4 regions of the Streptomyces sp. NPDC058371 genome follow, and region 3 is predicted to be linked to each of the others. Evidence: riboswitches for the same ligand, from Rfam matches in the RefSeq annotation. Region 3 holds a riboswitch; each other region holds the start of a gene.
The links. A riboswitch is a leader RNA that binds a small molecule or an ion and turns the genes downstream of it on or off. The one in region 3 is predicted to bind cyclic di-AMP.

Region 1 (7,417 bases), on a different contig from region 3:
GCGCAGGGCCTCGGCCAGGGCCTCGTCGGCCGCCGACTCCTCCCCCACCGCCGGGATGGCGGTCACGACCACGGCGTCGCACGTGTCGTCGGCCAGCGCCCGGGCCAGCGCGCGGTGGAAGTCGTCGGCCGAGGCCGCCGTCGTCAGATCCAGCGGGGAAAGCGGCCGCAGCCCCTGAGCCAGACACGCGTCGTACGTGAGCAGCCCCAATGATTCCGAGTTGCCCAGGATGGCCACCCGGGGGCCGCGCGGGAGCGGCTGGCGGGCCAGCAGGAGGCCCGCGTCGACGAGCTCGGTGATCGTGTCCACCCGGATCACGCCGGCCTGCCGCAGCAGTGCGGAGACGGTCGCGTGCGGCAGCCGCGTGGCCCGTACGGCATGCCCCTGGGGAGTGACCGCGTGCCGTGCGCCCTGCACCACGACCAGCGGCTTCGCCGCCGCGGTCCGCCGGGCGAGCCGGGTGAACTTGCGCGGGTTGCCGATGGATTCGAGGTACATCAGGGCGACATCGGTGTCCGGGTCGTCGTACCAGTACTGGAGTACGTCGTTGCCGGACACGTCCGCGCGGTTGCCGGACGAGACGAAGGTGGACACGCCGGTCACGCCGGTGACCCCGCCGCCGCGCCGCTGCAGCCGGGACAGCAGCGCGATCCCGATCGCGCCGGACTGCGCGAACAGGCCGATCCGGCCGGGCGGCGGCATCTCCGGCGCGAGCGAGGCGTTGAGCCGCACGTCGGGTGAGGTGTTGATGACCCCGAAGGCGTTCGGTCCGATGATGCGCATGCCGTACGTCCGCGCCTGGCGCACCAGCTCGCGCTGGCGCTCGCGCCCCTCCGGGCCGCTTTCCGCGTACCCGGCGGAGACGACCACGAGGCCCTGCACTCCGTGCTCACCGCACTCCGCGACGACCTCGGGCACCAGCGGTGCGGGAACGGCGACGACCGCGAGGTCGACGGGCTCGGCGATGTCGCGGACGGAGCGGTGCGCCGGGACCCCGTCGAGCTCCTTCCCCTCGAGGGCCCTGTTCACCGCGTACAGCCGCCCGGCGAAACCGGCGGCACGGAGGTTTTCGAGGACGCTGCGGCCCACGCCGCCGGGTGTGCGGCCCGCGCCGATCACGGCCACCGAGCCCGGCGCGAGCAGCCGCTGCACGGACCGCGCCTCGGCGCGCTGCTCCCGGGCCCACTGCACCGCGCGCGAGCGGTCCGTCGGCTCCAGGTCGAACTCCAGCCGGACGACGCCGTCCTCGAAGCTGCGCTTCTGGGTGTACCCGGCGTCCGTGAACACCTTGATCATCTTGTTGTTGGCGGGCAGCACCTCGGCGGCGAACCGGCGGATGCCACGCTCCCGGGCCACCGCCCCGATGTGTTCGAGGAGTGCGGAGGCGACGCCGCGTCCCTGGTGGGCGTCCTGCACGAGGAAGGCGACCTCGGCCTCGTCCGCGGGGGCCGAGGCGGGCCGGCCGTCCGCACTGATGCGATCGAACCGTACGGTGGCGATGAACTCGCCGCCGATCGTGGCCGCGAGTCCCACCCGGTCCACGAAGTCGTGGTGCGTGAAGCGGTGGACGTCCTTGGCGGACAGCCGCGGGTAGGGCGCGAAGAAGCGGTAGTACTTCGACTCGTCAGAGACCTGTTCGTAGAAGCTGACCAGGCGGTCGGCGTCGTCGACGGTGATGGGCCGGACGCGCGCGGTACCGCCGTCGCGCAGCACCACGTCGGCCTCCCAGTGGGCGGGGTACTCGTGCCGATCCGACGAGGTCTGCATGCGCCCCAGACTACGGCTCGCGTACGACAACAGCGCGGGGCAGGCTTGGGGTGGCGCACACCCCCCGGGGGCACCCGCGGAGTGTGCGGCACAGACATCCTGGGGGTTGTCCCGGGGAGTCGAAGGTCCGTCCGGGCCCGGGCCCAAGGCCCGCTCCGGGCACGCTTCACCGTATGGGACACTGGTCTAGACAACCCTGAAAAACCTGAAGGGCAGCATCGCATGGCTGAGCGCCGCGTCAACGTCGGCTGGGCCGAGGGCCTCCACGCCCGCCCCGCCTCCATCTTCGTCCGGGCGGCCACGGCCTCCGGCGTCCCCGTGACGATCGCCAAGGCGGACGGCAACCCCGTCAACGCCGCGTCGATGCTCGCGGTCCTCGGCCTGGGTGCCCAGGGCGGCGAGGAGATCGTCCTGGCCTCCGACGCGGAGGGCGCGGACACCGCGCTCGACCGTCTGGCCAAGCTGGTCTCCGAGGGGCTCGACGAGCTTCCCGAGACCGTCTGAGCTCGCTCGACTTCACGCCGGGGCTGCACGGCCCCGGCGGAAGCGGCCGCGCGCCGCGGGGGCTTCTCCCTTAATGGTGGCGACCACCGACGCCACATAAGAGATTGTCCCGAACGCACATCGAAGGGCTCGTCCGGTATTCCGGTCGAGCCCTTCGGCCTTTCCATTCTGCGGGCAGCAAAAATAATCCCCCGCGAATTACTCCTCTTTGTATACGGCGCTTTTGTTAATGCCGCAGGCCCGTCATGTTTACGGGATGTTGCGAAGTCCTCACACGGTCCGGGCGGTCCCCGCTATCCCCGCGCCCGGGGAAACGAAGGCGGTGCGCCGCGCTCGCCCGTTCGGTGTGCAGCGCGGTGATCGCGCGCGCCCGCTCGCTGTCGCCGCGCGCGACGGCGTCCACGATCCCGCCGTGCTCCGCCCAGGACTCCGCCGGGTTGGCCGGCGCCTCCACCGCGTACATCCAGGCGATCTTGTGCCGCAGCTGGGCGAGGGTGGACGTCAGCGCGGGGCTGCCGGACGCCTGTGCGAGCGTCTCGTGGAACCAGCCCCCCAGGGAGCGCAGATCGTCGCTGTGGCCCCTCCTGGCCCGCTCCTGGCCCAGTCTGACCAGGCCTCGCAATACCTTGAGGTGGGCTTCGGTGCGGCGCTGTGCGGCCCGGGCGGCGCCCAGCGGCTCCAGGAGCATCCGCATCTCCAGCAGGTCCGCGGCCTCCCGCTCGTTCGGCTCCGCGACGCACGCGCCCGCGTGCCGCCGGGTGACGACGAAGCCCTCGGCCTCCAGGGTGCGCAGCGCCTCGCGCACGGGGACGCGGGAGACGCCGTAGCGCCGCGCGAGCAGTTCCTCGGTGAGTCGGCCGCCCCGCTCGTAGACACCCGCGACGATGTCATCACGGATCGCCGTGCATACCGAGTGCGCCGGAATGCGCATGAGCGGACCTCCGCCTTAATCCTCGCGAAACGCCGTCGATTGACGCTTGTTCAGTGACTCTATTGCAGAGAGACGGAATTTCCGATGGCGGACCGGAATCCATGGATATTTTTTGGACAGCGGACCGTTCGAAACGGCGAAGGCCCCGGCTCTATGAGCCGGGGCCTTCGAAGTCCGTACGCGGTCGACCGGGCGCACGCGTGCGCGCGCCCCGCGGGCCTGTGTCAGACGTTCACGCCGTGCGAGCGGAGGTAGGCGACGGGGTCCATGTCCGAGCCGTACTCGGCCGTCGTACGGGCCTCGAAGTGGAGGTGGGGCCCGGTGGTGTTGCCGGTCGAGCCGGAGAGGGCTATCTGCTGCCCCGGGGTGACCGTCTGCCCCACGGAGACACCGATGGACGACAGGTGGCCGTACATGGTGTACGTACCGTCGTGCATCTTGATGACGATCTGGTTGCCGTACGCGCCTCCCCAGCCGGCCGTCACGACGGTGCCGGAGCCCACGGCGTGGACGGCGGTGCCGGACGCGGCGTGGAAGTCCACACCGGTGTGGCTGCCGGAGGACCAGAGGCTGCCGCCGGTCTTGTAGCCCGTGGAGACGTACGAGCCGGTGATCGGCGAGACGAAGGTGTTGAGGCGCTTGCGCTCGGCGGCGCGGGCGGCACGGGCCTTGGCCTCGCGCTCCTTCTCGGCCTTCTCCGCGGCGCGCTTCCTGGCGGCCTCCTCGGCCTTCTTCAGCGCGGCGGCCTCCTCGGCCGCCTGCTGCTGGGCGGCGGCCTGCGCGTCGATCTGGTCGGCGACCGAGTCGCCGATGGTGACGGCCTGGGTCAGCCCGGTCTGTTCTACGGAAGTGTCCGCGGCGAATGCCGGAGCGGCCAGGGTTCCGATGACACCGGTGGTGGTGAGCACTGCGACGCCTGCGGCGTTCTTGGTCGTACGGGTGAGCCTGCTCGGACGACGGTGCTTCCCGGTGGCACGGGTGAACGCCATGAAGGGGCTGGTCCTTTCCTTCCTTCTCGCCTACCGGGTTAGCTGACGGGTTCGGAGCAGGAAGGTCTCCTACGGGACCCTTCCAGGAAGGGCGCCCGATTCACCCCAGGGACTGCGATGGGTCCCCGGCTCCCCTGGCTCGCGCCGTACGGGGACTCGGCGATGACTGTCCGGTGCCGCGGACGCGGCGCACTGCCTGACGAACAGCCGGACTGACGCTAAACGGGACATCTTTCAATCGACAAACGGATCACGGCTTTTGTAGTGCATGCCACAGGGCAGATGCATGATCAACCCATCAATACGGACATATTGAGGGCGAGTCCGGGCAAGCCACTCCGAAGTACGGACAAAGAAGGGCCCAGGCGACTCTTCAGTCACCTGGGCCCGTTGGGAGTTGTCGCTCTACTCCGCGGTCACGACGCTCACTTCACCGATCCCGAGGGCTCGTACGGGCTCCGCGATCTGTGCCGCGTCGCCGACGAGGACGGTCACCAGCCGGTCCACCGGGAAGGCACTCACAGCGGCCGCGGTGGCCTCCACGGTGCCCGTCGCGGCGAGCTGCTGGTACAGCGTCGACTGGTAGTCGTCCGGCAGGTGCTGCTCGACCTGGTCCGCCAGCGTGCTCGCCACGGCCGCGGCCGTCTCGAACTTGAGGGGCGCGACACCCACCAGGTTCTGTACGGCGACATCGCGCTCGGCGTCCGTCAGGCCCTCCGCCGCGAGGGTGCGCAGCACCTTCCAGAGGTCGTCCAGCGCCGGGCCGGTGTTGGGCGTGTCCACGGAGCCGCTGATGGCGAGCATCGCGGCGCCCGTGCCGTCGGGAGCGGACCGCAGCACCTGGCCGAACGCCCGCACGCCGTAGGTGTATCCCTTCTCCTCGCGCAGGACGCGGTCCAGGCGCGAGGTGAGGGTGCCGCCGAGGCAGTACGTACCGAGCACCTGCGCGGGCCACACGCGGTCGTGCCGGTCGGCCCCGACGCGGCCGATGAGCAACTGCGTCTGGACGGCGCCGGGCCGGTCGACGATGATCACGCGGCCCCGGTCGTCGGCGGTCACCGGCGGCACCGGGCGCGGCTCGGCGGACGAGCCGGTCCAGGCACCGAGCGTGTCGGCGAGCAGCGCGTCGAGATCGACACCGGTGAGGTCACCGACGACCACGGCGGTGGCCGTGGCGGGGCGAACGTGCTTCTCGTAGAAGGCGCGTACGGCCGCCGAGTCGATGGCCTGCACGGTCTCCTCGGTGCCCTGGCGAGGGCGCGACATGCGCGAGGTGACCGGGAACAGCTCCTTGGAGAGCTCCTTTGCGGCGCGGCGGGCCGGGTTGGCGGTCTCGTGCGGGATCTCGTCCAGCCGGTTGCGGACCAGCCGCTCGATCTCGCTGTCGTCGAACGCCGGTGCCCTCAGGGCGTCGGCGAGCAGCCCGAGGGCCTTCGGCAGGCGCGACACCGGGACTTCGAGCGAGAGGCGCACACCGGGGTGGTCGGCGTGCGAGTCGAGAGTGGCGCCGCAGCGCTCCAGCTCGGCGGCGAACTCCTCGGCGGAGTGTTTGTCGGTGCCCTCGGAGAAGGCCCGGGCCATGATCGTGCCCACACCGTCGAGACCGGCCGGCTCGGCGTCCAGGGGCGCGTCGACGAGCACCTCGACGGCGACGACCTGCTGACCGGGGCGGTGGCAGCGCAGCACCGTCAGGCCGTTGTCGAGCGCGCCGCGCCCGGGGGCCGGGAACGCCCACGGCCTGGCCTCGCCGGCCTGGGGCTGCGGGTGGAACTCCATGCTCGCGAGCTCGGTCACTTCGCCGACTCCTCGTCCTCGTCGGTGGCTTCGGCGGCCGCTGCGGCTTCCGCCTCTTCGGCGGCTGTCGGCTCGTACACGAGCACCGCGCGGTTGTCGGGCCGCAGCCGGGCCTTGGCGATCTCCTGCACCTCTTCGGGGGTGATGGAGAGCACGCGCTGTACGGCGGTCAGGGCGAGCTGGGGGTCGCCGAACAGGACGGCGTACCGGCACAGTTCGTCGGCGCGGCCCGCGACCGTGCCGAGCCGGTCGAGCCACTCGCGCTCCAACTGGGCCTGGGCGCGCTCCATCTCCTCGGTCGTGGGGCCCTCCGCGGCGAACCGGGCGAGCTCCTCGTCGACCGCGGCCTCGATGACCGGGACCTCGACGTCACCGGACGTCTTCACGTCGAGCCACCCCAGGGAGGGCGCCCCGGCGAGCCGCAGCAGGCCGAACCCGGCGGCGACAGCCGTGCGGTCGCGGCGTACCAGCCGGTTGTAGAGGCGGGACGACTCGCCGCCGCCGATGACCGTCAGCGCGAGGTCCGCCGCGTCGCACGCGCGCGTGCCGTCCTCCGGGAGGCGGTAGGCGGCCATCAGCGCACGCGCCGGGACCTCCTCCTCGAGGACTTCGCGCAGCTGCTCCCCGATGACCTCCGGCAGGGAGCCGTCGCGCGGCGCGGGCTTGCCGTCGTGTCCGGCGATGGAGCCGAAGTACTTCTCGATCCAGACGAGGGTCTGCTCCGGGTCGATGTCCCCGACGACCGACAGGACCGCGTTGTTGGGCGCGTAGTAGGTGCGGAAGAACGCGCGGGCGTCCTCCAGGGTGGCCGCGTCCAGATCCGCCATGGATCCGATCGGGGTGTGGTGGTACGGGTGGCCCTCCGGGTAGGCGAGGGCGGTCAGCTTCTCGAAGGCCGTGCCGTAGGGGACGTTGTCGTAGCGCTGCCTGCGCTCGTTCTTGACGACGTCCCGCTGGTTCTCCATCGACTCCTCGTCGAGCGCGGTGAGGAGCGAGCCCATGCGGTCGGCCTCCAACCAGAGCGCGAGCTCCAGCTGGTGGGTGGGCATGGTCTCGAAGTAGTTCGTGCGCTCGAAGCTGGTCGTGCCGTTCAGCGAGCCGCCGGCGCCCTGGACGAGCTCGAAGTGGCCGTTGCCCTTCACCTGGCCCGAGCCCTGGAACATCAGGTGCTCGAAGAGGTGGGCGAGTCCCGTACGCCCCTTGACCTCGTGGCGCGAGCCGACGTCGTACCAGAGGCACACCGCTGCGACCGGGGTCAGGTGGTCCTCGGAGAGCACCACGCGCAGGCCGTTGGCCAGGCGGTGCTCGGTCGCTGTCAGGCCTCCGGAGCCTGCCTCAGCTGTGGCCGTGTGACCCATGGGCATGTACGTCCCTTCGATCGCGGAAACTGCAGAATTCCTGCCGGTCCTGCCACTGTATGCAAGCGCGCAGA
Region 2 (7,417 bases), on a different contig from region 3:
ATGCTGCAGGCCGCGCGCAAGGGGCTCTTCGCGCAGATGGTGGTCGTACCGCTGCTGCAACGGCACCGCATCCTCACCCAGGTCTCCGGCGACCACCTGGAGGTGATCAAGCTGATTCCGCCGCTGATCATCGGCGAGCGGGACGTGGACCGGTTCATCGAGGCCTTCACCGCGGTGATGGACGACGCGCACAGCGGCGGCGGACTGATGTGGGACTTCGGGAAGACACTGGTGAAGCAGGCGGTCGCGAACCGGTAGGGACGGGAGGCGGGGCGGGCTGACGTGGCCCGCCCCTCTCGCCTGGGGCTGTGCGGTGGGGCCGGCTGGATGGACCGGGGCTGTGCGGGTCGGATCGTCTCGTGCTGTACAGCCGGTCGGATCGCCTTGGCTGTGCGGTGGGCCGGCAGGAGCGCCTGTGGCTGTGGGGCGCGTCCGCAGAGCTTCTTTGCCTCTTAGGCAAAGAATTTGCCCATGAGGCAAGGCTGCGGCTCAATGGAAGACATGAGCCCTGTCGAGGGTACGACCCCTTCCCAGTCGGGGGCTGCCGACGGACTTCCCGTCGTCGCGCCCCAGCTCCGTGCGCTGCGGCGCCGGGCCTCGCTGACCCTGGAGGTGGCGTCCCGCGCCGCCGGACTGTCGCCCGCCCATCTCTCCCGACTGGAGACCGGGCAGCGCCAGCCCTCGCTGCCGATGCTGCTCGCGCTCGCCCGTATCTACGGCACGACGGTGTCGGAGCTGCTGGGCGAGACGGTCGCCGAGCGGGACGCCGTCGTGCGGGCCGCCGACGTGGAACCGAGCGAGGCGGGCGGCTGGACCTACTGGCCGGCCGGCGCTCCCGGACGCGGAATGCAGGCACTGCGCGTGCACGTCCCGTACGGGGCGCAGGGCGACATCGTGCGTGTCCACCCCGGCGAGGAGTGGCTGTACGTCCTCAGGGGGCGGCTGCGGCTGCGGCTCGGGGACACGGCCCACGCCCTCGCGCCGGGCGACAGCGCGCACTTCGACTCGGGCACCCCCCACCGCATCGCGGCCGCCGATCGTGACGGGGCCGAGCTGCTCTTCGTACACACCCTGCTGCAGAGCCCCACCGCCGCGCTGTGCCTCGGCCCGGCGACGGAGCACCACACCCCGGGAGAGACGTCATGACCGAACCCACCGAGCCCGCACGGCGGGTCATGGAGGAGAAGTTCCCGCGCGCGCTGTGGGTGCGGCTCCTCATCTACGTGGCCGTGGGCCACCTCTTCGCGGCCTTCGTCTACCTGCTCTTCACGCTGGGCGCGCAGAACCAGTAGCCGCCGCCGGCCGCCGGTCACCGCGGGGTCAGTCGAGCAGCCGCTCGCGCAGCCGGTCCCGCAGCTCCGGGGTGATCCTCAGCGCCTGCTCCAGATAGACGTCGACTCCGCCCCAGGTCGCCTCGATCGTCTCGAAGGCCGTGTTCAGATACTCGGCGCGGGCGTCGAAGAGGGGGCTGAGCAGCTCCATGACCTCCGGGGAGTACGCGGAGGCGGAGGAGCTGCTGCGATGCACCTTGTAGCGACGGTGTGCCGCGTTCGACTCCAGGTAGTCGGCCAGGATGGCGTCGCGCTCGACGCCGAGGGCGAGGAGCGTCACGGCTATCGACAGGCCCGCGCGGTCCTTGCCCGCCGCGCAGTGCATGAGCGCGGGCACGCTGTCCTCGGCCAGCGCGTGCAGCACCTGGGAGTGCTCGGCCGTGCGCTCCTTGACGATCCTCCGGTACGAGCCGATCATGCGGTTCGCCGCCTTGCCGTCCGAGAGGATCGCGCGCAGCTGGTCGATGTCGCCGTCGCGGACCATCTTCCAGAACTCGGCGCCGTCGGCCGGGTCGGTCAGCGGCAGATTCACGTTCCGGACGCCGGGCAGCTCGACGTCCGGGCCCTCCAGGCGCTGGTCCGCGGCGTTGCGGAAGTCGAAGATCGTGTGCAGCCCGAGGGAGGCGAGGAACGCGGCGTCCTCCTCCGTGGCGTGTGCGAGGTGACCGCTGCGGAACAGCCGCCCGTATCGCACCCGTCGGCCGTCCACGGTGGGCAGGCCGCCCACGTCGCGGAAGTTGCGCACTGCTGCCAGCTCCGGCTCGGTCGACGGGACCTGCTGCGTCACGGGGGCTCCTCCCATTCGTCCGTCGGCGCAGCTCTGCGCGCTCGCCGACGGGGTGCGCTCTCGACGATACGACATGGGTTCCTGGGGCAATGAGTTGTCCACAGGCGTCGCCCACGAGGCGGGGAACCCCCGAGAATGTCGGTGTCTGATCGCACCTGTCCGGATCTGTGGGGGGACTGATGGCAGAGATCGAGGGCGAGGTCCGCCGAGGCGAGGCGCCGCTGTGTCACGGGTTGCGGGCGGAGCGGCCGGCGACCTTGATGCGGTAATTGTTCGCCTTCGTGGCATCTGGCTGTTCTGGGCGGTTTGTCGGCTTCGGTCCAACTGCCCACGGAATAAGGGCATCTGGGTCGCGAGCGCGTGAGCAGCGTCATATTCGTGACAATGCGTCGCGGCGCGGATTTTCCAACCTGCCCGATTTACCTGGGGATTACCTGCCCGACAAGATCACCCATCCACGGACAGTGACCGGTAATTCGGGCATGGATCAAGAAAGCGGTGTGCACAGGAAACCCACAAGCTTGTCGACGCGCTCTCATCTCGCTTACGTTCGCCCTCACTCCGGACGGACGCCCAATCCTGCCGCCGCCCGGAATCCCGCACACCCACCCGTGTACGGCAGGAGCGGGGGACCCACAGGTACCACGCCTGTTCCGGTCTCCGGAACGGCTAGGGGTCAAGCCGCGCGAAGCGCGACCGAGCATCTCCAGCTCGCACCCGACAGCTCACCTCGCAGGCGCCGGAGAGGAAATCCCCATGCCCGCGAAGGGTAAGCACCGCCGTCCGAAGTCCCCGCGCTTCTCCCGCTCGATCGCCATCGCCGGAACCGGTGGCGCCGCGCTCGCGCTGCCGCTGATGGGGGCCACCGGCGCGCACGCCGCCACTCCGGCGTCCGCCGTGTCCTCGGCTCCGCAGAAGGCCGCCGCCGCGGCTCCGGACGCCGCCGAGAAGGCCTCCACGAAGACGTACGCGGTGAAGGCCGGCGACTCCCTCTCGAAGATCGCCGGTGACCAGAACGTCAGCGGCGGCTGGAAGAAGCTGTACGACGACAACCGCACGGTCATCGGCGGCGACCCGGCCCTGATCCACCCGGGTCTGAAGCTCACGCTCGGCGGGAAGGCCGCGTCCCCGGCCGCCAAGTCGTCCGGCACGTCGACCCAGACGACCAAGACCGCGCCCGCCAAGCCCGCGGCCGCCTCCGGCTACACCCTGCCGGTCCAGGGCGCCACCATCGGCACCTCGTACAAGACCGCGGGCAGCATGTGGTCCAGCGGCTACCACACCGGTGTCGACTTCGTCGTCCCGACCGGCACCAGCATCAAGTCCGTCGCCGCGGGCACCGTCGTCTCGGCCGGCTGGGGCGGCGCCTACGGCAACGAGGTCATCGTCCGGCACGCCGACGGCCAGTACTCGCAGTACGGCCACATGTCCCAGCTCTCCGTCTCGACCGGCCAGACGGTGACCGGCGGTCAGCAGCTCGGCCTGTCCGGCGCGACCGGCAACGTCACCGGTCCGCACCTGCACTTCGAGATCCGCACCACGCCGAACTACGGCTCGGACGTGGACCCGGTCGCGTACCTGCGCGCCCACGGCGTCACCGTCGGCTGACGCCCGCACCGCCTCCGAAGGCCGGCCCCCTGATCCCCGGGGCCGGCCTTCGGTGTGCCGGGCGCGGTCTGCCATCCCGGATCGGACTCGGGGCGTTGAGGTTCGTCAACTGTCCCCGAGTGCGCCCTTATTCCGGATTGACCAATACTTGAAGAGTGGCTTTTGTCACCGCGCGTCAACCCTTTAATACGGTCGCGTAGGTCACATCCGAAGGTGAATCATGGGCCGATGTGGCAGACGATTCGAAGAGTGACAACAGATCAGTGATCGGGTCGTACGTGGCGGTGGGGGACAGCTTCACCGAAGGCGTCGGCGATCCCGGTCCGGACGGGGCCTTTGTCGGCTGGGCCGACCGGTTCGCGGTGCTGCTCGCGGACCGGCGACCCGAGGGCGACTTCGGCTACACCAATCTCGCCGTACGCGGCAGACTGCTCGACCAGATCGTCGAGGAGCAGCTCCCGCGCGCCAAGGAGCTCGCGCCCGACCTGGTCTCCTTCTGCGCGGGTGGCAACGACATCATCCGGCCGGGCACCGACCCCGACGAGGTCGCCGAGCGCTTCGAGCGCGCGATCGCCGACCTCACCTCGGCCGTCGGCGCCGTTCTGGTGACGACCGGCTTCGACACCCGTGGCGTGCCCGTGCTGAAGCATCTGCGCGGCAAGATCGCCACCTACAACGGCCATGTGCGGGCCGTCGCCGACCGCTACGGCTGTCCGGTGCTCGACCTGTGGTCGCTCAAGACGGTCCAGGACCGGCGGGCCTGGGACGGCGACCGACTCCATCTCTCGCCCGAGGGCCACACCCGGGTCGCGCTGCGCGCGGGCCAGGTGCTCGGCCTGGAGGTCCCGGCGGATCCGGACCAGGCCTGGCCCCCACTGCCGCCGCGCGGCACGTTGGAGGTCCGCCGGGACGACATCCACTGGGCGCGCGAGTACTTGGTGCCCTGGATCGGGCGCCGGCTGCGCGGTGAGTCCTCCGGCGACCACGTGGCGGCGAAGGGGAGTCTGTCGCCGGACGACATCAAGATGCGGATCGCGTCGGCGGTCTGAGGCGGCCGGCCCACCACGTCGCGGCCCACCACGTCGCGACTCATCACGTCGCGGCCGATCTCGGCGCGGTGGCCCGGGCGCGGTTGCCCGTGCGCATCGGGACCGGTCGCCGTCCCGGAAGGCTCCGAAGCGGGGTGGGTGACCGGGGTGCGCAACATGTGCGCGGAAGCCCGGACTTGTGAACGACTCAGCGTGTCGCCGCGGTCAACGCCTCGCGCTCCAGCCCCAGTTCGCGCGCGAGTGCCTCGTCGACCCACTCCTGTGTTCGCGCCTGCGAGACCGCACCGGGATACGCGGTCATCTGTACGGCGAGCCCGTCCAGCAGGGCCGTGAGGCGCAGGGCGGCGCTCGCGGGGTCGGGGCAGCGGAACTCGCCCGCGGCCACGCCCTCCGCGATCACCTCGGTGATCGCGGCCTTCCACTGCCGGTCGAGATCCTGCGTGACCTCCCGCAGCACCGGCTCGCGCAGTGCCGCTGCCCAGCCCTCGATCCACAGCCGCCAGCCCTTGGCCTGACCGGTCGGCGCGTACCAGCGCACGGCCGCCCGCAGTCGCCGTAGCGCCGACGTGCGACGGCCGAGCAGCTTGCGCAGCCGGGCGAGATCGTCCTCGGCCGCGAACGTGAACGCCTCGGCGACCAGCTTCTCCTTGGTCGAGAAGTGGTAGAGCACCAGTGCGTTGCTCACGCCGAGCGCGGCGGCCACATCGGCGATCCGCACCGCCGCGATGCCCCGCGCCTCGATCTGCTCGATGGCGGCCAGCAGCAGATCCTTGCGCCGCTCGCCCACACTCAACCGCACTCTCGCCACGCGGCAACCCTAATCCGTCGCGGGCCACCCCGGCTGCGCGGGGCCGACTCCCCCGGGGAGGCTCACCGGTACCAGCCGAAACGCTCCGCGATCACCGGCAGCCGGTCGGCGACGATGGCCTGCGCGGCGGCCCGGGGAGTCGTGCCGTCGGCCTCGGCGCGGGCCAGTACGCGGTCGATGAGGGCGCGCATCGAGCGCCGGGTGTAGGCGAACGCCTCGTCCGCGTGCGGGCCGATGTCGCCGAACAGGGTCCACCACCACCAGGCGTTCGTACCGGAGTTCACGACCACGTCCGGCAGCACGGTCACCCCGCGCGCCGCGAGCAGCGCCTCCGCCGCGGGCAGGACGGGCATGTTGGCCGCCTCGACGATCCAACGGGCTTTGATCCACCGCTGGTTGTCGGTGTCGACGGCGTACGAGACGGCCGCCGGGACCAGGACCTCGGCGTCCGTGTACAGCCAGGCGTCACCGGGCTGTTCACGGTCGGCCGGCCGCAGGGCGCCGCGGTCGACCGTCCCGAACGCGTCGCGCGCGGCGAGCAGGGCGTCGATGTCGAGCCCCTCCGAATTGCCGATCGTGCCCTTGATGTCGGCGACGGCCACCACGGTGAGCCCCGCGCGCGTGAGGAACCGCGCCGTCGCCCCGCCCATCGTGCCGAACCCCTGCACGGCCACGCGCGTGCCCGCGTACGGCACGCCCGCCCGGTCCAGGGCCGCGAGCACGGATTCGGCGACACCGCAGCCCCCGACCAGTTCGTCGAGCCCGATGCCGTCCACCTCGACCGCGAAGGCGTCCGCGAGCCGTCGCCGTGCGGTCGCCTCGTCGTCGAGCAGCGGATACACCGCCTGGATGGACGAGACGAGCCCCGCCTCGGTGGCGGCCCGGTCGACCATGTCCTGGCTGAGGCCGAGGTCCTCCCCGGTGGCCCAGCAGCTCTCGATGTACGGGCGCATGGCGCGCAGGTAGCGCACGAGCACGCCGTACGCCTGCGGGCTCTGCGGGTCGCAGTCGATGCCGCCCTTGGCGCCCCCCAGGGGGACGTACTGGCCCTCGGGGTTGTAGTGGAGCGCTTCCTTCATGGTCATCCCGCGCGCGAGTCCGGCGACCTCCTCCAGCGTGCAGCCTTCCCGCATCCGCAGCCCGCCGCTGGAGACGCCCCGTACGAGCCGGTCGACGACGAGATGGCCCTGGCGTCCGGTGACGTGGTCGGTCCAGGTGAGCGTCAGCAGCGGGGCGTCGTCGCGGGCGGTCATGCGGTCTCCTCGTTCGGGCGGTGCCCTGTGGTGTTCCGGTGCGGTGGCCGCGGCCGGCGGCTGACGACGGCAACTGAATCGCGGGTCAGTATCCGGAGTGCGTGACTCCTGTGTCAACGTTGACAGTCGAACGATTGATCGGACCCGGGGGCGGGTGTGGTCCGTGGGGCATCCGCGCCCCGTACCTCGCGGACACCGCGTTGTCACCCGCTGGACCCGGCGCTGTCGGCGGGGCGGACCATAATGGAATGCCAGACCGACTCCACCTGGAGGTAGCCGTGACCGGTTTCCGTTCCCTGAGCTCCGGGCTTCGCTCGTTGCGGCCCGCCGCCTTCGGCGCGGATCCTGCCGGCGAGCGCATGGAGCGCATCCGCAGATCGCCGAATTTCGCGGACGGTGTCTTCCAGAATCCGCAGGGTGCCCGTATCCGCCCCGACGGATCCATGATCGAGCTCGCGAAGGTCTTCTTCCGCAAGGAGGAGCGTGCCCACCGCGCCCCGGCCGGCACGGTGCCCGTGCACCCCACGACCGTCGCCGACCTCGCCAAGCCTCCCGTGAGCGGGCTGCGGATCACCTGGATG
Region 3 (7,417 bases):
CGGCACCGACCGTCCCGTCGTCCTCGAAATCGGCTTCGGGATGGGCGAGGCCACCGCGTGGATGGCGGCAGAGGATCCGGAGACCGGAATCCTCGCCGTCGACGTGCACACCCCGGGGCAGGGCAACCTGCTCAATCTGGCCGACCAGAGCGGGCTGTCCAACATCCGGGTCGCCAACGGCGACGCGATCATCCTGCTCCGGGAGATGCTCCCGCCGGAGTCACTCAGCGGACTGCGGGTGTACTTCCCCGACCCGTGGCCCAAGAAGCGGCATCACAAGCGCCGCCTCATCCAGCCCGAGTTCCTGACGCTCGCCGCGACCCGCCTCCGGCCCGGTGCCCTCGTGCACTGCGCGACCGACTGGGAGCCGTATGCCGAACAGATGCTCGAAGTGCTGACCGCCCACCCGGACTTCGAGAACACCCGGACCGACGGCGGATACGCGCCACGTCCCGACTTCCGCCCGCTGACCCGTTTCGAGGGCCAGGGACTGGAGAAGGGTCATGTGGTGAATGACCTGCTCTTCCGCCGCGTACAGCATCGAGACCAGCCGTCTGCCGGCGACTGAGCCGGGCCCCCGGGCCCCACCAGGCACCGTCGCAGGCAGCGTCCCTCCCTCGTTAGGGTCAATGCCGTGGCCACCTGTCCCCCGTACCCGACGCACCCCGGCGGTCCCGCCGGCGGTGCGCTGCGGCACGCGCACTGGTGGCAGCGCAGGTGGGTCCGCTACGGGGCGCTGATCACCCTGCTCGCGCTCTCCGGCCTCGTCATCCTCGCCCTGGTCCGCCAACAGACCGGCACCGAGGGCTTCCTGGTGGGCCTGGGCCTGGCCGTGCTGCCCGTCCCGCTTCTCATGGCCGCGTTCCGCTGGCTGGACCGGGTGGAGCCGGGCCCCTGGCGCAACCTGCTCTTCGCGTTCGCCTGGGGCGCCTGCGCCGCCGCGCTGATAGCGATCGTCGCCAACAGCTTCGCGACGAAATGGATAGCGACCGCCACCGCCGACCCGTCCAGCGCCGACACCCTCGGCGCGACCGTCATAGCGCCGATCGTGGAGGAGTCCGCGAAGGCCGCGGCCGTACTGCTGATCTTCCTCTTCCGCAGACGGGACTTCACGGGGATCGTCGACGGAGTGGTCATAGCCGGGGTCACCGCCACCGGCTTCGCCTTCACCGAGAACATCCTCTACCTCGGCACCGCGTTCGGTACCGACCAGCTCAGCGGCGAGCGCGGGCTCGCCTCCGTCACCGCCGCCACCTTCTTCGTACGCGTGGTGATGTCGCCCTTCGCGCACCCGCTGTTCACCGTCCTGACCGGCATCGGCTTCGGCATCGCCGCGCTGTCGCCGGAGGGCCGGCAGCTGCGCCGGGTACTCCTGCCGCTGTCCGGGCTGCTGCTCGCCATGGGCATGCACGCCGTCTGGAACGGCTCGTCGTCCTTCGGGGAGTACGGGTTCTTCGCCGTGTACGCGGCCTTCATGGTGCCCACGTTCGGGCTGCTCACCTGGCTCGTCATCTGGACCCGGCAGCGGGAACTGCGCACGGTGCGCGCCGAACTGCCCTCATACGCGGTCGCCGGGTGGCTGGCCCCGCCCGAGCCGTTCGTGCTCGGCTCCATGCGGGCGCGGCGGCTCGCCCGCGACTACGCCAGGCAGCACTTCGGCAAGGGCGCCGCGCGCTCTGTCGCCGAGTACGAGGCGTACGCGACCTCGCTCGCGTTTCTGCGGCACCGCGCGCGCCGGGGCCGTGCGGGCGCCGATTTCGGCGGCCGGGAACGGGAGTTGCTGCACGAGCTGTGGCGGCGCCGGGAGGTGGCCCGGCCCGCCCTGGCGTACGCGGCCCGGGCGACGGCACCGGTCGCGTTGCCGCCGTGGCCGATGTATACGCCCTTGTACGGCCGGCCGTACACCGGGTCGGCGACGCCTTATCCGGGCGGGGCGCCTTATGCCGATCCGGCGGCGGCGTATCCCGCGTACAACCCGTACCGGTCGTAGATACGGGGGTACGGGGGTACGGCACCGCCGGACAACGCCGTCACGGCTGATCGCCGTCGCGGCGGACATGAACTCCCGCCCCGGCAGCGCAAGAAAGGTCCCGGCCCGCGGGGCCAAGGAAGCCCCCGCCCCGCGGCGGAAAAGACGCCCCGCCCCGGCGGAAAAGACGCCCTCGTCCCCCGCGGAAAAGGCCCCCGCGAGACGGACCTACTGGGCCGACGCCGTCGTCAGCGTCGTCAGTTCCCCGTCCGTCAGGGTCAGGTCGGCGACACCGAGCAGCGCGGGGAGTTGCTCGACCGTCCGCGCGGAGGCGATCGGCGCGGCCACCGTCGGCTGGGCGGCGAGCCAGGCCAGCGCCACCGTGGCGACCGGGACGTCATGGGTCTGGGCGATCTCGTCGAGGGCCGCGAGGACCTTCACCCCGCGCTCCGTCTCCAGGTGCTTGCCGGCGCCCCCCGCCCGCGGGGAGTCGACGGTCGTACCGGGCCGGTACTTGCCGGTGAGGAAGCCGGAGGCGAGCGCGTAGTACGGGACGGCGGCCACGCCGGAGCGGGAGGCGACCTCCTGGAGAGGACCCTCGTACGTCTCGCGCGAGACCAGGTTGTACTCCGGCTGGAGGGCGACGTACCGCGCCAGGCCCTCGCGGTCGGAGAACTCCAGGGACTCCTGGAGCCGCTCGGGCGAGATGTTGGAAGCGGCGATGGCCCGCACCTTGCCCGCCCGCACCAGCTCGTCGAGCGTGCCGATGATGTCCTCGACGGGGACCGAGGGGTCGTCGCGGTGCGTGTAGTAGAGGTCGATGTAGTCCGTGCCCAGCCGGCGCAGCGACGCGTCGGCGGCGGCCCGCACGTTGTCCGGGGCCAGCCCCTTGTAGTCGGGGTGAGAGCCCACCTTGGTGGCCAGGACGACGTCGGAGCGGTTGCCGCGCGCGGCGAACCACTTGCCGATGATCGTCTCCGACTCACCGCCCGTGTTGCCCGGCACCCAGGCGGAGTACGTGTCGGCGGTGTCCACGAAGTTGCCGCCCGCGGCCGCGTAGGCGTCCAGTACGGCGAATGACTGCGTCTCGTCGGCGGTCCAGCCGAAGACGTTGCCGCCGAGGGCGAGCGGGAAGACCTCGAGCTCGGACGGGCCCAGCTTGCGAAGAGAAGTCATGTTGCACAGCAACACCGGTGGCGGAGCCATGTATTCCGCAAGGCCGCGGAAAAGCCGTACGAAACGGGTGGAGCGCCTCGCGTACGAAGCCGAGGCGCTCACACCGGAGAGCTGTCAGGCGTGCCGGGTGCCGGACCTGTCAGGGGTTGATGCCCTTGCTCTGCAGCCAGGCCATCGGGTCGATTCCGGTGGGGTTGCCGTCGGGGTGCACCTCGAGGTGCAGATGCGGCCCGGTCACGTTGCCGGTCGCGCCCACGCGCCCGATGACGTCACCCGTGGCCACCTTCTGTCCCACGCTGGCGCTGATGGAGGACTGGTGGCAGAACCACAGCTCCGTACCGTCGTCGAGGGTCAGGATCGTGCGGTATCCGTACGAACCGGCCCAGCCCGCTTCCGTGATGGTGCCGCTGTGGATGGCCTTGATCAGCGTGCCCGTGGGAGCCGCGAAGTCGAGGCCGGTGTGGTACCCGGAGGACCACAGTGCTCCGGCCTCGCCGAAGCGCGAGGTCAGCGTGTACGAGGAGGTGGGCAGCGAGTAGCTCTTGGCCAGCTTGGCGAGGCGCTCTGCCTCGGCCTTCTTCTTGGCCTCGTCCTCCGCCTTCTTCTTGACGGCAGCGGCCTTGGCCTTCGCCTCGTCCTGCGTCTTGGACGCTTCGGCGGCGGCCTTCTTCACGGCGGCGGTCTCGGCGGCCCGCTGGGCCGCGCTGTCGACCTGGTCCTGCTGCGACTCGGCCTGCTGCATGATCCGCGCGCGCAGCGCCTCGCCCGCGTCGGTGGTGCCCTGCGCGGTGTCGTCGGTGGTCAGACCGGCGCTGGTGAGCGGGGTGGCGGAGCCCTTCGCCGGGGCCTCGCCGTCGGATATCAGGGCCTTGGCCGAGGTGGCGACCGACGACAGGTCGGGCATCGAGATGGACACCGGGGGCTTGCCGGTCTGCGCGGTGGCCATGCCACCCGCGCCGACGGCGGCGATGACGCCGACGCCCAGAACGGTGGAGCTGCGGGCGAGTCCTCCGCCGCGCTGCTTGGAGACGCGGTGCCGGCCGCGGACGGGACGGACGGAATCCGCGGTGGGATTCCACTCCTCCCAGGGCCCCTCGTCGGTGCCGCCGCCGTAGCCGAAGGTGTCGCTCTGTTGCTCGGTCGGCGCGAACGAGGTGGGCTGTGCAGGCCGGTTGGACGCCACGTGGGCGCGCTCCTTTCCTTCCTTCTCGCCTACCGGGTTAGCTGACGGGTTCGGAGCAGGAAGGTCTCCTACGCGCGTCAACCACAGTGTGATCCACTGCGAAAGACGCCCGATTCACCCCAAGTTGGTGGTTCCCCGGTTCCCTTGCGGGATTCGGCGCTCGCGCACGGAGCCGACTCTTGTGACGGCTGTGACGACCGCGCTGCGTTATCGAACGTTAATAGACCCGGGCTACGGATTCCAAGCTGTTCGGACTGATCATTAACGTCTTCCGCCTGGACTTACGGGTCATGAGGGGCGGAAAACGGGCGAGTTGACCACGCCTCATAAACCCCAGTTCAATTGACGGTTCGTCAGTTGTTATGCGGAGGGGCGTCAGCCGGTCACCCCTGGTGACAACGATCAGGGACAGGGCGTACGACGCTCATGGCCGGCGTACGGCGAGCAGCGCGAGGTCGTCCGTCGTCCCGCCGCCCGTGTGCCGCCGCACATCCCGCGTGAGGGCCGCCAGCAGCGCGTCGGGCCCGGGGAAGACCCGTCCGGCCAGCCGCACCGCCGGATCGTAGAACTCCCCGTGCTCGTCGCGCGCCTCCGACAGCCCGTCGGTGTAGAAGAGCAGCGTGGCCCCGCTCGGGAAGGTCGCCTCCTCCGCGCGGTCGGGCAGGCTGCCCAACTCGCCCAGCCCGAGCGGCAGCGCGGGCTCCGTGGCCTCCAGGGTGCGCAGCGTGCCGTCCGCGCGCAGGAGCAGGGGCGGGGGGTGGCCGCGGCTGACGATGCGTACGACGCCGTCGCCGTGCGGGATCTCCGCGAGGACGGCCGTGGTGAACCCCTCGAAGGCGTCGAGTCCGTCGCGCCGGGTCCCCTCGCGCGCCAGCGCCCGCTCCAGTCGCTGGGCGACCGCCTCCAGCGTCGACTCGTGCTCGGCCGCCTCCCGGAACGATCCGATGACCACCGCGACGGCCGCCACCGCGCTCATGCCCTTGCCCCGGACGTCACCCACCACCAGCCGTACGCCGTGCGGGGAGTCCTGCACCGCGTACAGGTCGCCGCCGATGAACGCGTCGGCCTGCGCCGCCTCGTACCGGGCCGCGAACTCGAACCCGCCGATCCGTTCGGCCGGCCGCGGCAGTACGGCGCGCTGGGCGGCCTCGGCGATCTCGCGGGCCGAGGCGAGCCGCTCGTCGGTGCGCCGGACCAGGATGTTGATGAGGGCGGCCAGGACGGCGACGGTCGCCACCGTGACCAGTTCGGTCACCGCATCGACGTTCAGGGCGATGCCGAGCCTGATGCGGATGGTGAGAACGGCCACGAGGGCACCGAGCCCGGTGAGGATCGTGCCGCGCAGCGAGAAGAGGGGCGCGGCGACCAGCGGCGCCGCGGTGAAGAGGGGAACAGCGGTGAAGTCCGAGGGCGTGAAGTAGTCGTAGAAGACCCCGACCACGATGAGCAGCGCGGGCAGCGCCCGGACGAAGGTGCGGGCTCGCGAGATGCGCCGGGTGGCGGGCTCGGCGGGGGCCGGCGGGGGACTGTCCCCGAGCCCCGGATCGGGCACGGGATCGCTTGGCAGCCGACCCCCGGCCCGCTCGTACCCGTCGAGAACGGGATCCCCGGCCTCACGGGACGGTTCCCGGCGGCCGGCCCCGCCGGACGCTTCCTCCGGCCGCTGTGAACCTCCCTGCTGCCCCACCCGTCCAGGTTTCCCGGCGCGGGGGCGGGCGGCGACCGCTGAGGGCCGACCGGATGACGACCGCCGCACAAGGCGCTGGACCCTGATCGGACCCCCACACGACCGCCGCACAGGCGCCGGACCCTGATCGGACCCTCACGGCAAACACCAAGGGCCGGAACTCAATGATCTGAGTTCCGGCCCTTGGCCTTGAGTAGCGGGGACAGGATTTGAACCTGCGACCTCTGGGTTATGAGCCCAGCGAGCTACCGAGCTGCTCCACCCCGCGTCGGTAAACACCACTGTACGCCATGCGCGGGACCCCTCGCACACACGCTGACGTGCACCGGCCTTCACCGGGCGTATTCCGCCCACCGGCACCGGGAGGCCCGGGGCCGTCTAGTCGGCCGGGTTGCCCGCGTGGGTCAGCGTCTCCCAGGACACGAACAGATCGTCCGTGCCGGCGGGGCGCGTCTGCTCGACGAGCTTGTGGGCGGCCGGGACGTGCACGTCGAGCCGGTTCTCCAGGTGGTTGAGCGCGACCTCCACGTCGGGCCCCATGTTCCGGTCGACCTTCCCGCCGCACAGCCACGCGGGCGCCGCCTCCCCCATCTGGTACCTGGCGTGGAAGTCGAGCGCGGCCTTCAGCCGGTCCTTGACGTCGCGGTAGAGGTCGACGCCCTGGTGCCAGGCGGTCTCGGCGATATGGGCGGTGGCGGCGAGGGAGTACCCCACGTGCTTGAAGTTCCGGCAGGTCTCCTGCGCGACCCCGTCCATGTACCGCTGCTGCCCGAACCAGTACGTGGTCATCTTCTGCGGGGTGTCGACGGTGCTGCCGACCGGCGTGAGCGGCACGTGCCCGTCCTTCTGGAGGTAGAAGTAGGCGGGCACGCGCTGGCGGAACCGTTCCAGGGCGTCGTCGAAGGCCTGGTGGTCGTCGAGGAAGACGGCGATCCCGATGGCTGCGTCGGTCATGGCCAGGTCCCAGTTGCCGTTGAAGTCCGGGACTTTCTTGGTGACTTCGGGGAGATAGGCGGTGCGCAGCATGGTCCGGAACCGCTCCACCCGGTCGGCCGGCCAGCCCGCGCCCGGTGTGTACCGGACGAGCTCGGCGGCCCGCGACCAGGTCGACCCGGCCCACGCGGTCTGCAGCCCGGCGTCCTCCTCGGTGTGCCCCTTCACCTTGGCCGACCAGGCGTCCATGATCTCCCTGGCCTTGTCCGCGTGCTCCTGCTTGCCGGTGATGCCGAACAGCAGGGCCTGGGTGTAGGCGGCGATGGCGTCCTCGCGCTCCTCGACACAGCCGTGCACGGGCTTGGCCGACTTGTCGCCGCCCGGGCAGTCGACGCTGGCGTACGGCTTCGCCTGGTACTTGTACGAGCCGTACTTGCTGTCGCGCATGTCGAGGAACGCCTTCAGCCAG
Region 4 (7,417 bases), on a different contig from region 3:
TGCCGTGGCTGCGTAGCCACGGGCTGGACCCGACGTAAGTCGGAGCGTTCAAGCCGGCGTCCAGGTGACCTGGGGCGCCTGCACCCCCGGCCCCAGACCGCCCTTCGGCCTGAACGGCCTTGTTCCCCAAGGCTGGACGGACTCAGATCCGCCGGGACCCGGCGACCAGCCGGGACCCGGGCAACCGGGCCGAGGAGCTCGGCCCGGTGCCTACAGCTTCTCCACCGGGGCGTACCGCAACAGCAGCCGCTTCGGCTTCGGCTCGCCGAAGTCGACCGTCGCCTCCGCGTTGGCCCCCGTGCCCTTGACGCCGACCACGGTGCCCAGACCGAACTGGTCGTGGGTGACCCGGTCGCCGACGGCCAGCGAGACCACCGGCTTCTCGGCGAAACCGCGGCGCGTCGCGAAGCCGGACGCGCCCGAGGCAGCGGACCGCGAGCGGGACGAGGAGAGCGAGGCCGCCACGCCCGAAACGGGGCCCGCGGACACGGAGCCCATGGACCCCGTGCGCTTCCAGTCCAGATGCGCGTCCGGGATCTCCTCCAGGAAGCGGGACGGCGGGTTGTACGAGGGCTGGCCCCAGGCGCTGCGCATGGAGGAGCGCGTCAGATAGAGGCGCTCCCTCGCGCGCGTGATGCCCACGTAGGCGAGGCGCCGCTCCTCTTCGAGCTCCTTGGTCTGGCCGAGAGCGCGCATGTGCGGGAAGACGCCGTCCTCCATGCCCGTCAGGAAGACGACCGGGAACTCGAGGCCCTTGGCGGTGTGCAGGGTCATCAGGGTGATGACTCCGTTGCCGTCCTCCTCGTCGGGGATCTGGTCGGAGTCGGCGACGAGCGCGACCCGTTCCAGGAACTCGGAGAGGCCGCCCGGCGTCTCGCCCTCACCGGTCTCCTGCTCGAACTCCAGGGCCACCGCGGCGAGTTCCTGAAGGTTCTCGATACGGGTCTCGTCCTGCGGGTCGGTGGACGCCTGCAACTCGGCGAGGTAGCCGGTGCGTTCCAGTACCGCCTCCAGGACGGTGGCCGGGCCCGCGCCGGACTCCACGATCGTCCGCAGGTCCTCCATCAGGGTGTTGAACCGCTTCACGGCGTTCGTCGAGCGGGACGCCATCCCGTACGCCTCGTCGACGCGGCGCAGCGCCTGCGGGAAGCTGACCTTCTCGCGCTGCGAGAGCGCGTCGATCATGGCCTCGGCGCGGTCGCCGATGCCGCGCTTGGGCACGTTCAGGATGCGGCGCAGCGGGACCGTGTCCTCCGGGTTCGACAGCACGCGCAGATACGCGAGGACGTCCCGGACCTCCTTGCGCTCGTAGAAGCGGACGCCGCCGACGACCTTGTACGGCAGGCCGACGCGGATGAAGATCTCTTCGAAGACACGGGACTGGGCGTTCGTACGGTAGAAGACCGCTACGTCGCCGGCCTTGGCGTCGCCCGCGTCGGTGAGACGGTCTATTTCCTCGGCGACGAACTGCGCCTCGTCGTGCTCCGTGTCGGCGACGTAGCCAGTGATCCGCGCGCCCGCGCCCGCGTTGGTCCACAGGTTCTTGGGGCGGCGGCTCTCGTTGCGCTCGATGACCGCGTTCGCGGCGCTGAGGATCGTCTGCGTGGAGCGGTAGTTCTGCTCCAGGAGGATCGTCGTCGCGTCCGGGTAGTCCTCCTCGAACTGGAGGATGTTGCGGATGGTCGCGCCACGGAAGGCGTAGATCGACTGGTCGGCGTCACCCACCACGCACAGCTCGGCGGGTCCGAGGTCCTCCTCGCCGGGCGGCACGTCCTCGGGTCGCTCGCCACCCGAGGGGCCGACCAGCTCGCGGACCAGCGCGTACTGCGCGTGGTTCGTGTCCTGGTACTCGTCGACCAGTACGTGGCGGAAGCGGCGGCGGTAGTGCTCGGCGACGTCCGGGAAGGCGCGGAGCAGATTGACCGTCGTCATGATCAGGTCGTCGAAGTCGAGGGCGTTCGCCTCGCGCAGCCGGGACTGGTACATCGCGTACGCCTGGGCGAGCGTCTTCTCGAAGCCGTCCGCGGCCTGCGCCGCGAAGTCCTCCTCGTCGATCAGCTCGTTCTTCAGATTCGAGATCTTGGCGCTGAAGGACTTCGGCGGGAAGCGCTTGGGGTCGAGGTCCAGATCGCGGCAGACCAGGGCCATCAGGCGCTTGGAGTCGGCCGCGTCGTAGATCGAGAAGGAGGAGGTGAAGCCGAGCCTCTTGCTCTCGCGGCGCAGAATGCGGACGCAGGCGCTGTGGAAGGTCATCACCCACATCGCGTTCGCCCGCGGGCCGACGAGGTGCTCGACTCGCTCCTTCATCTCGCCCGCGGCCTTGTTCGTGAACGTGATCGCGAGGATCTGGCCGGGGTGGACATGGCGCTCGCCCAGCAGGTACGCGATCCGGTGCGTGAGCACGCGCGTCTTGCCGGAGCCGGCGCCGGCCACGATGAGCAGCGGGGAGCCGGCGTGCACCACGGCCGCGCGCTGGTTCTCGTTCAGCCCGTCCAGGAGCGTGGCCGGGTCGACCGGGGGGCGTGGGGCGCCGTCGCGGTAATACCCTCCCGCGCTCTCTGCTTCGCTCGATCGGGGGGACCCCCCTCGGCTCTGCGGCACGTCGAAACGGCCGCCGAACAGGTCGTCCGGAAGCGGCTCGGCCGTCCCGTCCTCGGGCGGCGGCGGGGGCTCTTCCTCGTGGGCCGCAGAGGGCTTGAGGTCCGCCAGGAAGCTGTCGTCAAAGAGGCTGCTCATCGCTCTCCGAGTCTAGGCCGCCCTACTGACAACCCGCGGCCACCCCGGAAATCCGGCCGGCTTTCCCGGAGCGGGGCGGGGTGGTGGGCAGCTCGGTTTCATCCCGGCCTCGTCCCGGCCTCGTCCCGGCGCGTCCGAGCCTCTTCCGAGGCCTCCCAGCCCACCCTTGCCATCCGTAACTTATCGACTCCGCACAGTAAGTGGAATCGAATGGTCGCCCACGCGAGGCCGAGCGGCGGTCGACCACCCGGCGGCGCACAGCAAGCGGAACCCCTCACCCCGGACAACTCGCCCCAGACCCCTCCGGATTGACCGGACCGTCCGGCGACCATGGCGAAGGTCACGAAAATGTATCGGGCATATCGCCCATCAACCTTCACAGAAGTCACACGAGTTGGCTAACGTGCCGGTCAGGCCGCCCGACCCTCACCGGCGAACATCGCCGGGCCGGCGCGGCCTCCGCTGAGTCCGGTGCGCCCCCGCGGCAGCCGGAGCCGGGGACCCAACGATCCCGGGGTGAATCGGTCCAACCGCCTTGTCGGGCAAGGACCGTAGGGCAACCCTTCCGAACCGTCCGCCCGAACCCGACAGCTAACTCGGTAAGCGGACGATGGAAGGAGTCGCCTCTCTTGGCGTCGCATCGCAAATGGCCTCCTACGGGTACGCGCGTAGCGGGCATACGGACCCCGGGCCTCGCCACGGCGGCCCTCACCTCCGTAGCCCTTCTCTCGCAGACGGCGAACGCCGCGCCGTCGGCCGACCCCAAGCCCAGCCTCGAAGAGGTCGAGAAGAAGGTCAACGACCTCTACCACCAGGCCGAGGCCGCCACCGAGAAGTACAACGGGGCCAAGGAGAAGACCTCCAGGCAGCGCAAGCGCGTCGACACCCTCCTGGACGACGTGGCCCAGCGCACCGAGAAGCTCAACTCCGCGCGGGATGAGCTGGGCACGTTCGCCGCGGCCCAGTACCGCACCGGGGCCGCCGCCCCCGACACCGCGAGTCTCCTGCTGGCCGACAACCCGCAGGACTACTTCGACCAGACCCAGCTGATGAGCCGGCTGACCAGCCGCCAGAAGCAGGCCGTCGACGACTACGCCACCGAGCAGGCCGCGACGACGAAGAAGCGCCAGGAGGCCTCCGAGAGCCTCCAGGCACTGTCCACGTCGCAGACCACGCTGAAGTCGACCAAGGCGCAGGTCCAGCAGAAGCTCGCCGACGCCCGCGAAATGCTGTCGAAGCTGACCGCCGAGGAGAAGACGCGGCTCGCGGCGATCGAGGAGAGGAAGCGGGCAGAGGCCAAGCGCAAGGCCGAGGAGCTGGCCCGCAAGCAGGCCGCCGAGCAGAAGCAGCGCCGGCAGGAGGCCACCCAGCAGGGCATCGGCTCGGCCGGCTCCGGGACCTCAGCCGACGACGCCGCCTACGCGACGAAGGCCAACAAGGCCATCGCCTTCGCCCGCGCCCAGGTCAGCAAGCCGTACGTCTGGGGCGCGACCGGCCCGGACTCGTACGACTGCTCCGGCCTCACCCTGGCCGCCTGGAGGGCCGCCGGCGTCACGCTCCCGCGCACCACCTGGGACCAGGTCAAGGCGGGCACCACGGTCCCCGTCTCCGACATCAGGCCCGGTGATCTCGTCTTCTTCTACGACGACATCAGCCACGTCGGCCTCTACATAGGCAACGGCATGATGATCCACGCCCCCAAGCCCGGCACGTACGTCCGCGAGGAGTCGATCTACTACGCGGGCGACACGATGCCGATCCACAGCGTGGTGCGGCCGGCGTGAGGCCGGGAAGCGTGAGGCCGTAAAGCGAGACGCCGTGAGGCCGGGAAGCGTGAGCCGTGAGGCCGGGAAGCGAGACGCCGTGAGGCCGTGACGCCCCAGGGGGCGCGTTTCTGACTGCACGCGCCGGCTTGAGCGGCCTGCACGCTGGGCGCGCGCACCTCGGGGGGTACGCAACCGGGGGGCGCGCGAGGCGAGAGAGCCGCGCGAGACCAGTCGACCGGGCGTGCGGGGAAGAGGGCGTGCGGGCGTGCGGGGAAGTAGGCACGCGGGCGTGCGGGCGGTTTTCGCGCTCCGCGCGCTCGCGCCCTGCGCGCCCCGCGTGCGCAAGACGCGCAGCTCCCTAGCATCGGCCGCATGCCAGGCGCCTCCCCGCTCCTCACCTGGTGGGCGCAGCGCCCGCCCGCCGCCGGTGCCGCCGTCATGGCGACCGGCATCCTCTCGATCGGGCTGCATCTCACCGGTTACGAGACCCTGTCCCGGATCGCTCTTGTCCTGGCCTGCGCGGCCTGGCTGGCGCTGGCCGCGGACTTCCTGGCACGGCTCGTACGGGAACGGGAGCGGTGGCTGGCGGAGGCGGGGACGCCGGCCGCGCTGACGGCCGTCGCGGCCACCACGGTGCTGGGGGCGCGTTTCTCGGCGCTCGGGTGGCAGGGCCTCGCCGAGGCACTGCTCGCGCTGGCTGCCGTGCTCTGGCCGGGGCTGCTCGCCTTGGTCGTACGGCACTGGGGGCCTCGTATGCCCGGAGCCGTGTTCCTCGGGTGTGTGGCCACGCAGGGGCTCGCCGTACTCGGGGCGGCGCTTGCGGTGGCCGTGGGGAGCGCGTGGCTCGCCCATGCAGCGCTCGTGCTGTTCTGGCTGGGGCTCGCGCTCTACGCGGCCGGACTGTGGCACTTCGATCCCCGGCAGGTCGCCCGCGGCGCCGGGGACCACTGGGTGGCAGGCGGGGCGCTGGCGATCTCGGCGCTGGCCGGAGCGAAGCTCGTCACCGCGGGGCAGGCGGGTCTGTCCGTGTCGGGCCACGGCGGCCCGGTCCTGTGGAGCGAAGGCGACAACAGCGTCCTGCGGACCGTGACGGTCGCGCTGCTCGTGCTCGATCTGGCCTGGTACTGCGTCCTGGCGGCGGCCGAGCTGCGGTGGCCGCGGCCCCGTTACGACGTACGGCGCTGGGCGAGCGTCTTCCCGATGGGGATGACCGCGGTGGCGGCGCTGTCCGTGTCGACCGCAGTCGACGTTCCGTGGCTGCGCGGGCCCGGGCAGGTGCTGCTGTGGATCGCGATGGCGGCCTGGCTGGCGGTCGCGGCGCAGGCCGCGCACTCGGTCCGTGCCGGCCGGTCCGGCTGACGGCACCGCGTACCGTCAGCTGCCGGATGACCTCAGGTCCAGAGCACCGCGATGAAGATGTTCGCCGTGGTCAACAGGCCGACCAGCCCGAACGCACCCTTCTCGACCTTCTCCTCGTCCCGCTTCACATAGACGAGCCCCAGGATCACGATCAGCAGGGCCAGCTTCACGCCGAGCTTGATGTTGTTGAGCGAGTTGTCGTCGGCCTGGTTCAGGCCGACGAGCACGAACCCCGTGACCAGCATGGTGAGCGCGCCGTGCAGCATCGCGGGGACGAACCGGGCCGTGCCCCGGCCCATCGCCTTCATCTGGGTGAGAAACCCGCCGAGGAGGGAGGCGATCCCGATGATGTGCAGGCCGACGAAGAGATGGATGAGTACGTCCATGGGGCCGGAGCCTAATCGGGGGCCCCGGAGGCATCATTCACCGGCCCTCGGTTGTCACCGGTCCTCCGTCGTCACCGGCCCTCGGTTGTCACCCGCCCTCCGCCGTCACCGGCCCTCGGTAGTCACCCGCCCTCCGCCGGAGTAGTCGGCTGTCGCCGGGCTGGCCACTCCCTCGGCCTCATAGCACCGGCGCGCGCCCGGCCGGCCGGAAACCGCCGCTTCGGTCAGCGCATCGCGTCAAGTCGGCGGCGGTCGGCCGGGATCACGGTCACATACGGACACCCGTCGACCCACTCACGCCACTTCCGTACATAGCGTTACCGACTCATCACTCTCAGGTTTAGCGTCCTCTCCCAGGTGACCGGCTTCCCACCACCGCCCGGGCCAGGGGCGGCCGTCGGCCACCACCGCCAGGAAGGAATCCGGCGGCGGCCCGCTCCCCCTGTGCGGGACGCCGCCGGACGCGTAACCGCCGGGCGATCTTGCTCCGGCGGTCGTACGGAAGTCTCTTGGAAGGATGTGGGCCCTCGTGGCAGCGCACCGCAAGCCCAGACAGCGCTCGCTCGGCGGCAACACTGCCCGCACCGCCGCCACCATCGCCCTGGCAGGCGCGGCGACGGCAACCGGTTTCGAGGGCACGGGACACGCCGAGCCCCAGCTCTCCCCGGCGCAGGTCAAGGCCAAGGTGGACCAGCTGTACGAGGAGGCGGAGGTCGCCACCGAGAAGTACAACGGGGCCAAGGAGAAGGCCGGCAAGGCCGAGCAGCGGCTGGACACCCTGCGCGACGAGGCGGCGCGCAAGACGGACCGGCTCAACACGGCGCGGGACGCGCTGGGTTCGATCGCCACGGCGCAGTACCGCAGCGGCGGCCTCGACCCCGCGGTGCAACTCGCCCTCTCCGACGACCCCGAGCAGTACCTCGACGGCGCCGCCTTCGCCGAGCGCGCCGGCAGCCGGCAGGCCTCGGCCGTGGGGCGGGTACGCAAGCAGCTGCGGGAGATCGAGCAGCTGCGCGGAGCCGCCCACGTCGAACTCGCCGCACTGAAGTCCCGCCAGGCGGAGCTGAAACGGCACAAAAAGACGATCACCGGGAAGCTGGGCGAGGCGCGACAGCTGCTGTCCCGGCTAACGGACGAGCAGCGTGCGCAGCTCGCGGGGGGCGGCGGCGG

Region 1: linked by a shared signal. The riboswitch ahead of ACFWM2_RS35620 (M23 family metallopeptidase) and the one ahead of ACFWM2_RS34410 (M23 family metallopeptidase) in region 3 are both predicted to bind cyclic di-AMP.
Region 2: linked by a shared signal. The riboswitch ahead of ACFWM2_RS02440 (peptidoglycan DD-metalloendopeptidase family protein) and the one ahead of ACFWM2_RS34410 (M23 family metallopeptidase) in region 3 are both predicted to bind cyclic di-AMP.
Region 4: linked by a shared signal. The riboswitch ahead of ACFWM2_RS23075 (NlpC/P60 family protein) and the one ahead of ACFWM2_RS34410 (M23 family metallopeptidase) in region 3 are both predicted to bind cyclic di-AMP.

Annotation. Positions count from the first base shown of each region.
Region 1 covers NZ_JBHXJC010000018.1:49,864-57,280, forward strand. The annotation lists gene ACFWM2_RS35605 (GNAT family N-acetyltransferase) at 1-1,767, opposite strand, end outside; gene ACFWM2_RS35610 (HPr family phosphocarrier protein) at 1,990-2,271, shown strand; gene ACFWM2_RS35615 (GntR family transcriptional regulator) at 2,498-3,202, opposite strand; gene ACFWM2_RS35620 (M23 family metallopeptidase) at 3,427-4,191, opposite strand; cyclic di-AMP (ydaO/yuaA leader) riboswitch at 4,204-4,363, opposite strand; gene ACFWM2_RS35625 (M16 family metallopeptidase) at 4,597-5,985, opposite strand; gene ACFWM2_RS35630 (M16 family metallopeptidase) at 5,982-7,349, opposite strand.
Region 2 covers NZ_JBHXJC010000001.1:566,696-574,112, forward strand. The annotation lists gene ACFWM2_RS02420 (aspartate aminotransferase family protein) at 1-258, shown strand, start outside; gene ACFWM2_RS02425 (helix-turn-helix domain-containing protein) at 502-1,146, shown strand; gene ACFWM2_RS02430 (DUF6126 family protein) at 1,176-1,292, shown strand; gene ACFWM2_RS02435 (tyrosine-protein phosphatase) at 1,321-2,118, opposite strand; cyclic di-AMP (ydaO/yuaA leader) riboswitch at 2,711-2,870, shown strand; gene ACFWM2_RS02440 (peptidoglycan DD-metalloendopeptidase family protein) at 2,875-3,726, shown strand; gene ACFWM2_RS02445 (SGNH/GDSL hydrolase family protein) at 3,990-4,775, shown strand; gene ACFWM2_RS02450 (TetR/AcrR family transcriptional regulator) at 4,963-5,583, opposite strand; gene ACFWM2_RS02455 (Glu/Leu/Phe/Val dehydrogenase dimerization domain-containing protein) at 5,646-6,836, opposite strand; gene ACFWM2_RS02460 (MBL fold metallo-hydrolase) at 7,115-7,417, shown strand, end outside.
Region 3 covers NZ_JBHXJC010000016.1:188,268-195,684, reverse strand. The annotation lists gene trmB (tRNA (guanosine(46)-N7)-methyltransferase TrmB) at 1-568, shown strand, start outside; gene ACFWM2_RS34420 (PrsW family intramembrane metalloprotease) at 635-1,990, shown strand; gene ACFWM2_RS34415 (aldo/keto reductase) at 2,198-3,145, opposite strand; gene ACFWM2_RS34410 (M23 family metallopeptidase) at 3,285-4,328, opposite strand; cyclic di-AMP (ydaO/yuaA leader) riboswitch at 4,340-4,497, opposite strand; gene ACFWM2_RS34405 (PP2C family protein-serine/threonine phosphatase) at 4,753-5,880, opposite strand; tRNA gene ACFWM2_RS34400 (tRNA-Met) at 6,210-6,283, opposite strand; gene ACFWM2_RS34395 (alginate lyase family protein) at 6,394-7,417, opposite strand, start outside.
Region 4 covers NZ_JBHXJC010000007.1:367,513-374,929, reverse strand. The annotation lists gene ACFWM2_RS23085 (M23 family metallopeptidase) at 1-38, shown strand, start outside; gene pcrA (DNA helicase PcrA) at 211-2,736, opposite strand; cyclic di-AMP (ydaO/yuaA leader) riboswitch at 3,187-3,358, shown strand; gene ACFWM2_RS23075 (NlpC/P60 family protein) at 3,366-4,520, shown strand; gene ACFWM2_RS23070 (tellurite resistance/C4-dicarboxylate transporter family protein) at 4,875-5,861, shown strand; gene ACFWM2_RS23065 (hypothetical protein) at 5,894-6,247, opposite strand; gene ACFWM2_RS23060 (NlpC/P60 family protein) at 6,777-7,417, shown strand, end outside.